DNA from 3 places in the Rhodoferax sp. SPJ21 genome. Region 2 is predicted to be linked to each of the others. Evidence: predicted binding sites of a transcription regulator. Region 2 holds the regulator's gene; each other region holds the start of a gene.
The links. Region 2 encodes sigma-54, which starts transcription at its own class of promoters, with help from an activator protein. Its sites were predicted from a motif close to TGGCANGNAANCTGCTTT; they were not measured.

Region 1 (4,252 bases), on a different contig from region 2:
GTGCGAGCCTTCGATGGTGCGGCGCGAAGTGCCCAGAGCGTCTTCCAACGCCGCATTGGCAAACATCACCGCGCCGTCGCTACGCAGCACCGCCACCAGCGTGGCCAGCAAATCAAACGCCTGAAAGCGCGCAATATGGGGGTTGGTCGGGGTGTTCAAGGTATTCAGGGAGTGGTTTTAGAAGGTGGAAGACGGGCTAGCTCGCGCTTCAGCCCAGCGATATCGCTCTCGTTGCGGGCAATGGCGGCCTTGAGATCGGCTACACGGTCTATGTACTTCTGGTAGTTGCGGGCTTCTCCGCCCTGCTTTTCAGGCTCGCCCTGGTTGTACTCTTTGAGCAAGTCGGCCTGCCGGGCCTCGGCCTTTTTGAGCTCGGCCTCCAGGATCATCCGGGCGTCGCTGTCGCGCGCACGCTGCTCGGCGCCACCGCCATTGTTGGCGGCAGGCGCTCGCACGGCTGCTGGGTTCGCATCTGGCCGTGGGCCCTGGATCACGCTGACATTGCCACCTTCTACCAATTTGCAGCCACGGGCTGCAGCGGCCTTGGGGTCTTTGATGGAGTTGGTGTACTCATTGCCGCAGCGGTAGACCGCGTTGTCCTGCGCAAAAAGCGGTGCCGAGGCAGCCGCCAAAATCAGTAGCCAATAGGGTTTCATGCTCATGGAATATGCCGACTGGGCCTTATCAGAATGGGTTGCCGCAACGGTACTCTGTTTCTATTGCTTTCCCAAGCCAAAACGCAAAAAGGACGGCTTGCGCCGTCCTTATGGGAAGCCTGGTTGCGCGTTGCGTGCGTTCCCAGGCTGGTACCGCTGATTACAGCGAGTAGTACATGTCGAATTCCACCGGGTGGGTGGCCATGCGCAAGCGCGTGACTTCCTGCATCTTCAGGTCGATGTACGCATCGATGTAGGCATCGGTGAACACGCCACCCTTGGTCAGGAACGCACGGTCTTTGTCCAGGCATTCGAGCGCTTGGTCCAGGCTGTGGCAGACGGTGGGGATCAGCTTGTCTTCTTCGGGTGGCAGATGGTACAGATCCTTCGTAGCGGCTTCGCCAGGATGGATCTTGTTTTCCACGCCGTCCAGACCTGCCATCAGCAGAGCCGAGAAGCCCAGGTAGGGGTTCATCAGTGGATCGGGGAAACGTGCTTCCACCCGGCGACCCTTGGGGTTTGCCACGAAAGGAATACGGATCGAAGCCGAGCGGTTCTTGGCCGAGTAAGCCAGCTTCACAGGCGCTTCATAACCAGGAACCAGGCGCTTGTAGCTGTTGGTGCCAGGGTTGGTGATGGCGTTCAGTGCACGGGCGTGCTTGATGATGCCGCCGATGTAGAACAACGCGTATTCCGACAGACCTGCATAGCCGTCGCCAGCAAACAGGTTCTTGCCGTCTTTCCACACGGACTGGTGCACGTGCATGCCGGAACCGTTATCGCCAACGATGGGCTTGGGCATGAAAGTCGCGGTCTTGCCGTAGGCGTGGGCCACGTTCTGGATCACGTACTTTTGCAGTTGGACCCAGTCAGCGCGCTGGATCAGCGTGCTGAACTTGGTACCCAATTCCATTTGGCCTGCGTTGGCCACTTCGTGGTGGTGCACTTCGACGGGAATGCCCAGGGATTCCAGCACCAGGCACATTTCCGAACGCATGTCCTGGAAGCTGTCAACTGGAGGCACGGGGAAGTAGCCGCCCTTGACTGCAGGACGGTGGCCCGTATTGCCGTGCTCGTATTCCTTGCCGGTGTTCCAGGCCGCTTCTTCCGAATCGATCTTGGAGTAGCAGCCGGACATGTCGTTTTGCCAGCGCACGCTGTCAAACACGAAGAATTCGGGTTCTGGTCCGAAGTAGGCGGTGTCGCCCAGGCCGGAGGCCTTCATGTAGGCTTCTGCGCGCTTGGCCAGCGAACGGGGATCGCGCTCGTACGGCTTGCCGTCGGCTGGATCGACCACGTCGCAGGTCAGGATCATCGTCGTTTCTTCGAAGAACGGATCGATGTTGGCGGTGTTGGCATCGGGCATCAGTTGCATGTCCGAAGCTTCAATGCCCTTCCAACCAGCGATCGAGGAGCCGTCAAAAGCATGGCCCGACGTGAACTTGTCTTCGTCGAAGTGCGACACAGGCACGGTCACGTGCTGTTCCTTGCCGCGGGTATCGGTGAAACGGAAGTCAACAAACTTGACTTCGCTTTCTTTCACCATCTTCATCACGTCTGCGACGGTCTTTGCCATCAAGAATCTCCTGGTTAGGTTGAGCAAAAATAAATCACTGAGAAGGGAATGCAGTTTCTATGCCACCAGCCGAGGCCATTTGTGAACACATCCACCCTTGTATTTTGCCTTGGCCGCGGCGGCCTTCAGCGGGAATACGGCCCGTCCGAGAAACAAATACCGCGTCAATGCACCAAATTGGATTTTGGTTTTTGCACCAAATTTGTGCAATTAAGAACGCACCAATTCGGGGCCCAATTGCACATCAAAATTGTGCAGACCCGCCAACATGGCCGGATAGGCCAGGTCTACCAGGCTGGGCAAACCCTTCACGCCCAACTCAATGTGGCGACCATGTTCAGCGTGGTCCACGCTGGGCAGGCTGAACACCTTGACGCCCTCGAAACGCTGCTCCAGTGCTTCCATCAGCGGGGTCAACGTGGCCTCCATGCTGCCATACACGATGACCGATTTCTCCACCCAGGCTTCCTGCCGGAACCACGGGTGGTAGTACTGGTCCAACACCCATTCCACCATAGGCCAGGCCATCACCGGGAAGCCGGGCACAAAGTGCACATGCTCCACGGAAAAGCCCGGAATCTTGTTGTACGGGTTGGGAATGATGCGGGCGCCTTGTGGAAATACGCCCATGTTCAGCCGGTGGATGTTATCTGGACGGTTTGGCTCGTACAGCGTGCCTTGTTCGCGCGCAGTGTCCTGCATACGCTCACGTATCAGAACCTCGGCTTGCGGGTGCAAGGCTAGTGGCAGGTCCAGTGCCCGTGCTGCGCACTGGCGCGTATGGTCGTCGGGGGTGGCACCTATGCCGCCGGTAGAGAACACCACGTCGCCCGAGGCAAACGCGCGGCTCAAGGTGCTGGTGATGCGCACAGGATCGTCGCCCACGTACTCGGCATAGCCCAGTTGCAGGCCGCGCGCGCCCAGCAGTTCGATGACCTTGGGCAGATGCTTATCGGCACGCTTGCCAGACATGATCTCGTCGCCGACGATGACCAAGCCGAAAACCGGCGCCGACTTATGGGGCTGGGAGGATGGGGTTGGCAGGCTCATGGGCAACAGATTCCGTTTTGGGTTCGACATCAACAACCGGGCCCGCAGCGGCGCGGGCCGGCATGGCAGACACAGACACCTCGGCACGCAAGGCCTGCAAGGCGGCCAGCACATAGTGGGTAAACCACAGCGAGGAGAACGCAAACACCAGGGTGTAGATCCAGATCGCCACAGGCACCAGCACCACAAAAGCGGCGGCAAACAAAGCCCCCGAGGCCCATACTAGGCTGGGCGCAGCGCCCAGGTAGCCAGCCAGCACCCCCATACCCAGCAAGGTGACGCGGTGACGCCGGAAAATCTCTCGCCGCTCCTGCTTGCTGGCATGTACCGCCAGTGCATCATAGGCCATGACGCGGTAAGTCAGCCAACCCCAGATCAGCGGCGGCAGCACCAGTATCAAGGGCGGCACCAGCCACAAAGGCATTGAAACCACCATGGCGACGACGGCCAGAAGCACCGAACCCAGCGCCCAGAACAGGCCACCAATCAGCGTGCCGCCGTTTTTCTTTTCCAATTGGGAAAATCGCCGCTCAGCCACCAGAGACACCAGGGCCGGCGTCATCATCAGGGCCACCGCCAGTAGGGACAACACCACGATCAGCGGGGTAATGGCAAAGATCACCAGCAAAGGCGCCAGCGCCACCTTGAGCTGACCCACGCCTGCAGTCTCCAGCCAGGCCCACATGCGGCCCACCCACTCGGACGCGTCCAACATGCCGCGCACCGCGTCCAAGGCCGGTTCCCAGTAAAAATAACCCAGGCCCAGTGACAAGGCCACCATCAACAGAAGGGGCAAAAACGAAAGTGCAATTACCCGGGGGTGCACGCAGTAGGCTACGGCGCGCCAGAAAGAATCAAGTAGCAACTTCATGGGGGCAAGCATACCCGCATGCGGTTAAGGCCTGGTAACCGCCAAACTTGCCCACAGGCGGCGCAAACCCAGCCACTGCTGGCGCCAGAAGCTTCGGCC
Region 2 (4,252 bases):
CTGGACAAAGATGATCTGGTGATCGCCTGGGCCGTGAAGCAGGGCCTGGACAAGACCAAGTTCACCGAGACCTACCAGTCCTTCGGTGTCAGCACCAAGGTGCGCAAGGCGTCCCAGTTGCAGCAGGCCTACCAGGTGGCGGGCGTGCCCGCGCTGGGCGTGGCCGGCAAGTTCTACACCGACGGCAGCCAGGCGCAGAACATGCCGCGCGCACTGACCATCGTGGAATATCTGGTGGCCGAGCAGCGCAAGAAAGCCTGATTCCGTCAAGGCCAGAGAGATGAAAAAGCCCGCGTCAGCGGGCTTTTTTCTGGCTACGTCCAACTCAGGGTGGCTGGCCGTTACAATGGATTGCAAGATTCGTGCCTCTATGAAAATCAACACCCTACTCTCATTGCTCTTGGTTTGTTTCGTCGGCCTAGGCGGAGCAGCCCACGCGGAAAAAGCCGACAAACTTAAGCCTATGAATATCGAGGCGGACGCGGCGCGCTATGACGATCTGAAGCAGACCAACGTTTTTACCGGCAAGGTGGTGATGACCAAGGGCACCATCATCATCCGTGGCGCCCGCGTCGATGTGCGCCAGGACGCCGAGGGCAACCAGTTCGGCGTGGTGACGGCCGAGCCGGGCAAGCTGGCGTATTTCAAGCAGAAGCGCGACGGCCTGGACGAATACATAGAAGGCGAGGGCGAAACCATCGAGTACAGCAGCAAGCTGGACAACGTGCGTTTCATCAAGCGGGCCATTTTGCGCCGCCTGGTTGGCAGCAAGGTGAACGACGAAATCACCGGTGAACTGATCGTCTACGACAACACCACCGACGTATTCACCGTGGACAGTGGCACAGCCGGCAGCAATCCCGGTGGCCAGAATGGCCGCGTACGCGCCATGTTGACCCCCAAGGCCGCAGCGTCGGCCCCTAGCGGCACGGCGCCTGCCGGTGCTGCACCGGTGCTGCGCTCCACTACCACGCTGGAGGGCATGAAGAAGTGACGGCGGTGGTGGAGTCGGGAGAAAGCCGCCTGGAGGCGCGCCATCTGCAAAAAGCCTACGGCAAGCGCAAGGTCGTGAAAGACGTGACCCTGGCCGTCAAAAAAGGCGAGGTGGTGGGCCTGCTAGGCCCCAACGGTGCGGGCAAAACTACTTCCTTCTACATGATCGTGGGCCTGGTGCGGGCCGATGGCGGCCATATTTCCATCGACGGCCAGTCGGTGGAGCACATGCCCATCCACCGGCGTTCGCGCCTGGGCCTGAGCTATCTGCCCCAGGAAGCCTCGATTTTCCGCAAGCTCACGGTGGAAGAGAACGTGCGCGCCGTGCTGGAACTGCAGCACGACGAGGCCGGCAAATCCCTCACCCACGCCGAGATCGAAAAGCGCCTGACGGCCCTGCTGCAGGATCTGCGGGTGGAGCATTTGCGTGAGTCGTCGGCCATGGCCTTGTCCGGTGGCGAGCGCCGCCGTGTGGAAATCGCCCGTGCCCTGGCCACCCAGCCCCGTTTCATTCTGCTGGACGAGCCCTTTGCCGGTATCGACCCGATTGCCGTGATCGAGATCCAGCGCATCATCGGCTTCCTGAAGTCGCGCGGCATTGGCGTGCTGATCACCGACCACAACGTGCGTGAAACGCTGGGCATTTGCGACCACGCCTACATCATCAGCGACGGCCATGTGCTGGCCGAGGGCACGCCGTCCGAGATTGTGGACAACGCCGATGTGCGTCGCGTCTACCTCGGCGAACATTTCAAGATGTGATGTCCCGATGAAGCAAGGCTTATCCCTACGCGTTTCACAGCATCTGGCGCTGACGCCCCAGTTGCAGCAGTCCATCCGCCTGCTGCAACTGTCCACCCTGGAACTGAGCCAGGAAGTGGACCAGATGCTGGACGACAACCCGTTTCTGGAACGCAATATGGACGAGGCTCCACGCGAGGAGTTCGGCCTGGCCCAGTCCGATACGCCGGTCAGCACAGGGGAGCGTGAGGCTGAGGTTGCTACAAGTTCTATAGCTGAATACGCAAGTGAATCCAGCGCGGAAGCCCCAAATGATGCTGAATCCCCTTTGACCGGCGGTGACGACACCAGCTGGGATGGCGACGGCACTTCCGAGATCAAACCCGACGACAGCGAATGGGGTGGCGATGCCCCGGCGCGCCAGAACAACCTGGGCGATGACGGCGAGATGGACGCCACCGAGCTGGCCCGCAACCAGGAGTCGCTGACCAGCTATTTGCACCGCCAGGCCCTGGCCCTGCGGCTGGGCGAGGTGGACCAGGCTGCGCTGCGCTTTTTGATCGAGTCGCTGAACGACGACGGCTACCTGGAAGACGATTTCGAAACCCTGGCGCGTGGCCTGGCCGGCGACGACGCCGAGAGCGTGGAAGAGCTGGTACACCGCTTCACCGTGGCGCTGAGCTTGCTGCAAAGCCTGGAGCCGGCGGGCGTGGGCGCACGGCATCTGGGCGAATGCCTGTTGCTGCAGCTGCAGAGTTTGCAGTCCGTGCTGGGCGAGGACCCTGCACGCAAGGTGGCTATGCGCATCTGCCGCCAGTCCATGGATCTGCTGGCCCGGCGCGACGTGAAGCGCCTGGCCCAGCTGTGCCGCGCCACCGAGACCGACATCAAGGCCGCCATGGCGCTGATCGCTAGGCTGGAGCCCAAGCCGGGGCGGCGCTTTGTCGATGTGGAGCGCAACATCGTGGTGCCCGACGTGATTGTGGTCAAGGTCGGGCGTGGTGGCCAGGCCCGCTTCCGCGTGCAGCTGAATGCCGAGGTCATGCCGCGCTTGCGCGTGCACGACATCTACGCCAATGCGCTGCGCCAGCACAAGGGCGGCGGCAAGGACTCGTCGAACAATGCCGCGCTGCAGCAACGCTTGCAGGAGGCGCGCTGGTTCATCAAGAACATCCAGCAGCGCTTTGACACCATCTTGCGGGTCAGCAACGCTATCGTCGAGCGGCAGAAGAACTTCTTCAGCCACGGTGCGTTGGCCATGCGCCCCCTGGTGCTGCGCGAGATCGCCGACGAGCTGGGTCTGCACGAGTCCACCATCAGCCGCGTCACCACCGCCAAATACATGGCCACGCCCTACGGTACCTTCGAGCTGAAGTATTTCTTCGGTTCGTCCCTGGGGACCGAGACCGGCGGCAATGCGTCCAGCACTGCGGTGCGCGCGCTGATCAAACAGTTTGTTTCGTCTGAAGACCCCAAGAAGCCGCTCAGCGACAGCCAGCTGTCCGACATGCTGAAAGAGCAGGGCATTGAATGCGCGCGCCGCACCGTGGCCAAGTACCGCGAAGCGCTCAGAATTGCTCCGACGAATCTGCGCAAGGCTTTGTAATGGACGGCACCGGACAAGCCCGGTGACGCTATGAAACGATTGATATGAACCAACTTCAACTATTTTTACCCTGCGCCGCCGGCGTGGAAGAGCTGCTGGCCGAAGAGGTGCATGGCATTACCGGCCTGCAGGGCGAAGACCTGCGCGTGATGCGGGGCGGCACGCTGGTGCGTTCCTCCTGGCGCGACGCGATGCGCCTGAATCTGCACAGCCGCCTGGCGCAGCGTGTGCTGATCGAGCTGTCCAACACCGAATACCGCAGCGAAAAAGACCTGTACGAAGCCGCCAGCAATGTGGCCTGGGAGATCTGGTTCACGCCCAAGCAAAGCTTCAAGATCGAGGTCACGGCCCAGCACAGCCCGCTGAATTCGCTGAACTTCGCCGCGCTCAAGGTGAAGGACGCGGTGGCCGACCGCTTCCGCTTCAAGACCGGCGTGCGCCCTGACGTGAACGTGCAGTGGCCCGATGTGCGCATCTACCTGCACCTGACCACCGAGCGCGCCACCATCTACATCGACACCTCGGGCGACGCGCTGTTCAAGCGCGGCTGGCGTGAAGACAAGGGCGACGCGCCGCTGAAAGAGACGCTGGCTGCGGCCATGATCGCCGCCAGCGGCTGGGACGGCACCACGCCCCTGTACGACCCCTGCTGCGGCAGCGGCACCATCGCGATCGAGGCCGCGCAGATCGCCTGCAATATTGCGCCCGGCAGCCTGCGCCGCTTTGGCTTTGAGAAGCTGCTGCCGTTCCAGCCCCATGTGTGGTCCATCATCCAGGACCAGGCCCACGAGGCTGAGCACGAGCCCCAGACGCAGATCTTCGGCAGCGATGTGGCCTTCCGCATGGTCGATTTCGCGACCCGCAATGCCGAGCGCGCGGGTGTCAGCGGTGTGGTCGAGTTCCGTGGCGGCG
Region 3 (4,252 bases), 1.2 Mb from region 2:
GTCTTCATCGGCTGGTACGCGCAGGGCCAGTTGTCGGTGGTGAATTTCGTCGCCGTCATCCAGGCCGTGCTGGCACACCGGAGCCTGGTGTTCTTTTTGTACGACCCGATGACGGTGCTGCTGTGGGCCTTTGCGGCGGTCACTTTCTTTGTATGGGGGCGGGGCACGTTTTGCGGCTGGCTGTGCCCGTTCGGCGCGTTGCAGGAGCTGGTCAGCAAGTTGACGCTGCGGCTTGGCATCCGTCAACTGCGCGTCTCGACGCAGCTGGATGCGCGGCTGAAGTTGCTCAAGTATTTCATCCTTGCGGGCATCTTGTTGTCGGCCTGTGTGTCTGTAACCTGGAGCGATCGGCTGGTGGAAGTCGAGCCCTTCAAGACCAGCATCACGCTGAACTTCGTGCGCGCCTGGCCGTTCGTGCTGTGGGCGGTGTTCACCGTCGGCCTGAGTGCCTTTTTCTACAAGGGCTATTGCCGTTACCTCTGCCCCCTGGGCGCGGGCATGGCGCTGTTGGGCCGGTTGCGCCGCTTCGACTGGATCAAACGACGTGTGGAGTGCGGCAAGCCCTGCCAGCGCTGCCGCAGCGACTGCGCCTACCAGGCCATCGACAAGGCTGGTAAGGTGGACTATGGCGAGTGCTTCCAGTGCATGGATTGCGTGGTGATCTACGAGAGTGACGAACTCTGTGTGCCGGTTTTCAACGGCAAACGCAAAGCCGCCCAGAAGTTGGTGATACCCATCGTTCCGCTCACCGCCATCGCCGGAGACACAGCATGAAGCGCCGTACCTTTCTCCAGACTTCCATCGGCCTGTGCGGTGCCGGCCTGTCCCAGGCCCGGCAGCCTGATGGCCTGCAATGGCATGCGCGCACGCTGACGGGTCTGGGCACTGCCATGACGGTCCGTGTGGGCCATGCGGATGCCGCGCTGGCGGAGCATGCGCTCGACACAGTCCGCGACGCCATCCGGCAGATCGAAGACCAAATGAGCCTCTTCCGGCCCAACAGTGCGATCTGCGAACTCAACCGCAGCGGTAGTTTGCAAAATCCACATCCCGATTTGGTCGAAATTTTGCGTATTGCCCAATCGGTATCGGCGCGCAGCCACGGCACATTCGACGTGACGGTGCAACCCCTGTGGACGGTTTTTGAGGCTGCCCAAAGCCAGGGTCGGCTGCCTACACCCGGGGCAGTGCGCAGCGCGCGCAAGCGGGTCGATTGGCGGCAGTTGCAGATTGCGGAAGATGGCATCGCGTTGCAGCAGCAGGGAATGGGCATTACCCTCAACGGCATTGCGCAGGGCTACGCGGCGGACCGGGTGCGTGCGCGTTTGCAGGCCCTGGGCATACAGCATGCCTTGATCGATACCGGGGAATGGGCGGCCTTGGGTGCGCCTGCGCCCGACCGGCCCTGGACCTTGGGCCTAGCCGATCCGCGTGATGCGCAGGCTGTGCTGGCGCGCATCGCCCTGGACGGGCGCTGTGTGGCGACCTCGGCGGACAGCCAGTGCAGCTTCAGTGCCGACTTCCAGCACCACCACATCTTCGATCCTGCGACCGGTTATTCACCGTCTGGCCTGTCGTGCGTAAGTGTGCTGGCTCCGAGTTGCGTGTTGGCCGACGCCTTGACCAAGGTGATGTTTGTTGCTGGCTTCAAACAGTCCCTGCAACTGGCCAAGGTCTGGAATGTGGATGTGCTGGTGGTCGATAAAAAAGGCGTTTGGCAGGCCACGCCGGGTGTCACGCTGCTGCCCGCCTGAGCTTGGTTGTTCCGTCCACTGGCTCATATTGGAACAGTGTTGCAGAGTGCAGCAGCCTGGCTCGACCCTCACCTTGCAGATGGCGCAGTTGCTTCGGTTTTACCTGTAGATCCAGGGCGAAATAAACCTCAAATCCACTGGCATACATATTGCGCAAATGCAGGTGGTTGATGGCTTTGCGATGTGCAAGGCGGGAACCGATGTCACCGCCCTTGAAGAGGCGGTATTTCGAGCCAGCTAATAAACAGGAGACACGATTGTGAACAGAAAACTTCTCGGCTTACTCATGGTGGCGGCAGGCACGCAAGTGTCGGCGCAGGTTACCGACGCCATGATTGCAGGGGATGCGACGCATCCAGAATCCGTGCTGAGCTGGGGCCTCGGTACCCAGGGTCAACGCTTCTCTCCCCTGACCACGATCAACACCAGCAACGTCAGCAAGCTGGCGCCCGTGTGGTCCATGTCCTTTGGTGGCGAGAAGCAGCGCGGCCAGGAATCGCAGCCCCTGGTCTACAAGGGCAAGATGTTCGTCACGGCTTCGTACTCACGCATCTTTGCCATCGACGTGAAGACCGGCGAGAAGCTGTGGAAATACGAGCACCGCTTGCCCGAGGGCATCATGCCTTGCTGTGACGTGGTGAACCGTGGCGCCGCGCTCTACGACAACCTGGTGATTTTCGGTACGTTGGACGCGCAGCTGGTGGCTTTGGACCAGAACACCGGCAAGGTGGTGTGGCGTGAAAAAATCGACGACTATTCAGCTGGCTACAGCTACACCGCTGCGCCGCTGATCGCCGAGGGCCTGCTGCTGACCGGCGTGTCCGGCGGCGAATTTGGCGTGGTAGGCCGTGTTGAGGCACGCGACCCCAAGACCGGCAAGTTGGTTTGGAGCCGCCCCATGGTCGAAGGCCATATGGGTTACCTGAACGGCAAGGAAAACGGCATCACCGGCACTACCAATGCGTCCTGGCCCGGCGAGACCTGGAAGACCGGTGGCGCTGCCACCTGGCTGGGCGGCACCTACGACGCGAAGACCGGTTTGGCCTACTTCGGCACCGGCAATCCCGGCCCCTGGAACAGCCATGTGCGCAAGGGCGACAACCTGTATTCCGCGTCCACTGTGGCCATCGACGTGAAGACTGGCAAGATCGTCTGGCACTACCAGGGCACGCCCAACGATGCTTGGGACTTTGACGGCGTGAACGAGTTTGTGACCTTCGACATGGACGGAAAACGCGTGGGCGGCAAGGCCGACCGCAATGGTTTCTTCTACGTGATCGACGCGACCGCAGGTAAGTTGCTCAACGCCTTCCCCTTCGTCAAGAAGACCACCTGGGCCACCAGCATCGACTTGAAAACCGGCCGACCCAACTTCGATCCTGCCAACCGTCCGGGAGATCCGTCGGCAGAGGGCGGCGACGGCAAGAAGGGCGCATCTGTGTTCGCAGCGCCCGGCTTCCTTGGCGGCAAGAACCAGATGCCCATGGCCTACAGCCCCAAAACCAAGCTGTTCTACGTACCCACCAACGAGTGGGGCATGGAGATCTGGAACGAGCCCATCAGTTACAAAAAGGGTGGTGCCTACCTGGGTGCTGGCTTCACCATCAAGCCTTTGTTTGAAGACCACATTGGCTCCTTGCGCGCGATCGATCCCAAGACCGGCAATGTGGCCTGGGAAGTCAAGAACAGCGCGCCGCTCTGGGGTGGCGTGCTGACCACTGCCGGAGATCTGGTGTTCTGGGGTACGCCAGAAGGCTACCTGAAGGCCGCCGATGCGAAGACCGGCAAGGTGCTGTGGCAGTTCCAGACCGGCTCTGGCGTGGTGGCCCCTCCTATCACCTGGAAAGATGGCAACGACCAGTACGTGAGCGTGGTGTCCGGCTGGGGTGGTGCTGTGCCTTTGTGGGGTGGTGAAGTGGCCAAGAAAGTGAACTTCCTTGAACAAGGCGGTTCGGTCTGGACCTTCAAGCTGCCCAAGTCCTAAGGCGTCCTGCCTCGCGGTTCTGGCCGGATGCTCAGCGGCCCGGCCAGAACCTGGTTTTATTTTGATTGAGTTGTTATATGAAAATCCTAGCAATCCCCCTTTTGATGGCCATGGGGGCCGTCCATGCGTCACAGCCCTTGAGCCAGGCGGATGCCAAGTCGGCAATGGAGTTGGCCAAAAGCAGCGGTTGTTTCAGCTGCCACTCTGCTGCGGAAAAAGTGGTCGGTCCGTCCTACTCCAGCGTAGCCGCCAAATACAGCGACGACAAGGATGCGGTAGCCTCGCTGGCGCAGTCCATTCAGTACGGATCCAAGGGCAAATGGGGCCGCATTCCGATGCCGCCGCATGCCGCGCTGGGCAAGGACGACCTCAACCTGCTGGCACGCTGGATTCTTACCGTACAGAAATAAATTCGGTCCCGCAGGCCGGGGCCGAGCAGTGCTGTAGAGATACCTACAGCACTGCCCATATCTCAATCCCAGATGTCGTCGGGCAATAGCGCCTTCTTGCGGTA

Region 1: the regulator sigma-54 is predicted to act here: its motif matches at 2,280-2,297, upstream of glnA (type I glutamate--ammonia ligase).
Region 3: the regulator sigma-54 is predicted to act here: its motif matches at 1,893-1,910, upstream of AC4BBN_RS13740 (PQQ-dependent methanol/ethanol family dehydrogenase).

What each region holds. Positions count from the first base shown of each region.
Region 1 is NZ_JBYZMO010000001.1:322,392-326,643, forward strand. It holds gene glnL (nitrogen regulation protein NR(II)) at 1-168, opposite strand, end outside; gene AC4BBN_RS01375 (hypothetical protein) at 165-656, opposite strand; gene glnA (type I glutamate--ammonia ligase) at 817-2,232, opposite strand; gene AC4BBN_RS01385 (competence/damage-inducible protein A) at 2,443-3,282, opposite strand; gene AC4BBN_RS01390 (EI24 domain-containing protein) at 3,248-4,153, opposite strand; gene AC4BBN_RS01395 (sterol desaturase family protein) at 4,178-4,252, opposite strand, start outside.
Region 2 is NZ_JBYZMO010000002.1:3,636-7,887, reverse strand. It holds gene AC4BBN_RS07795 (thiol:disulfide interchange protein DsbA/DsbL) at 1-261, shown strand, start outside; gene lptA (lipopolysaccharide transport periplasmic protein LptA) at 371-994, shown strand; gene lptB (LPS export ABC transporter ATP-binding protein) at 1,003-1,755, shown strand; gene AC4BBN_RS07780 (RNA polymerase factor sigma-54) at 1,763-3,340, shown strand; gene AC4BBN_RS07775 (THUMP domain-containing class I SAM-dependent RNA methyltransferase) at 3,385-4,252, shown strand, end outside.
Region 3 is NZ_JBYZMO010000002.1:1,243,170-1,247,421, forward strand. It holds gene AC4BBN_RS13730 (4Fe-4S binding protein) at 1-774, shown strand, start outside; gene AC4BBN_RS13735 (FAD:protein FMN transferase) at 771-1,754, shown strand; gene AC4BBN_RS13740 (PQQ-dependent methanol/ethanol family dehydrogenase) at 2,041-3,738, shown strand; gene AC4BBN_RS13745 (c-type cytochrome) at 3,816-4,148, shown strand; gene AC4BBN_RS13750 (sigma-54-dependent Fis family transcriptional regulator) at 4,211-4,252, opposite strand, start outside.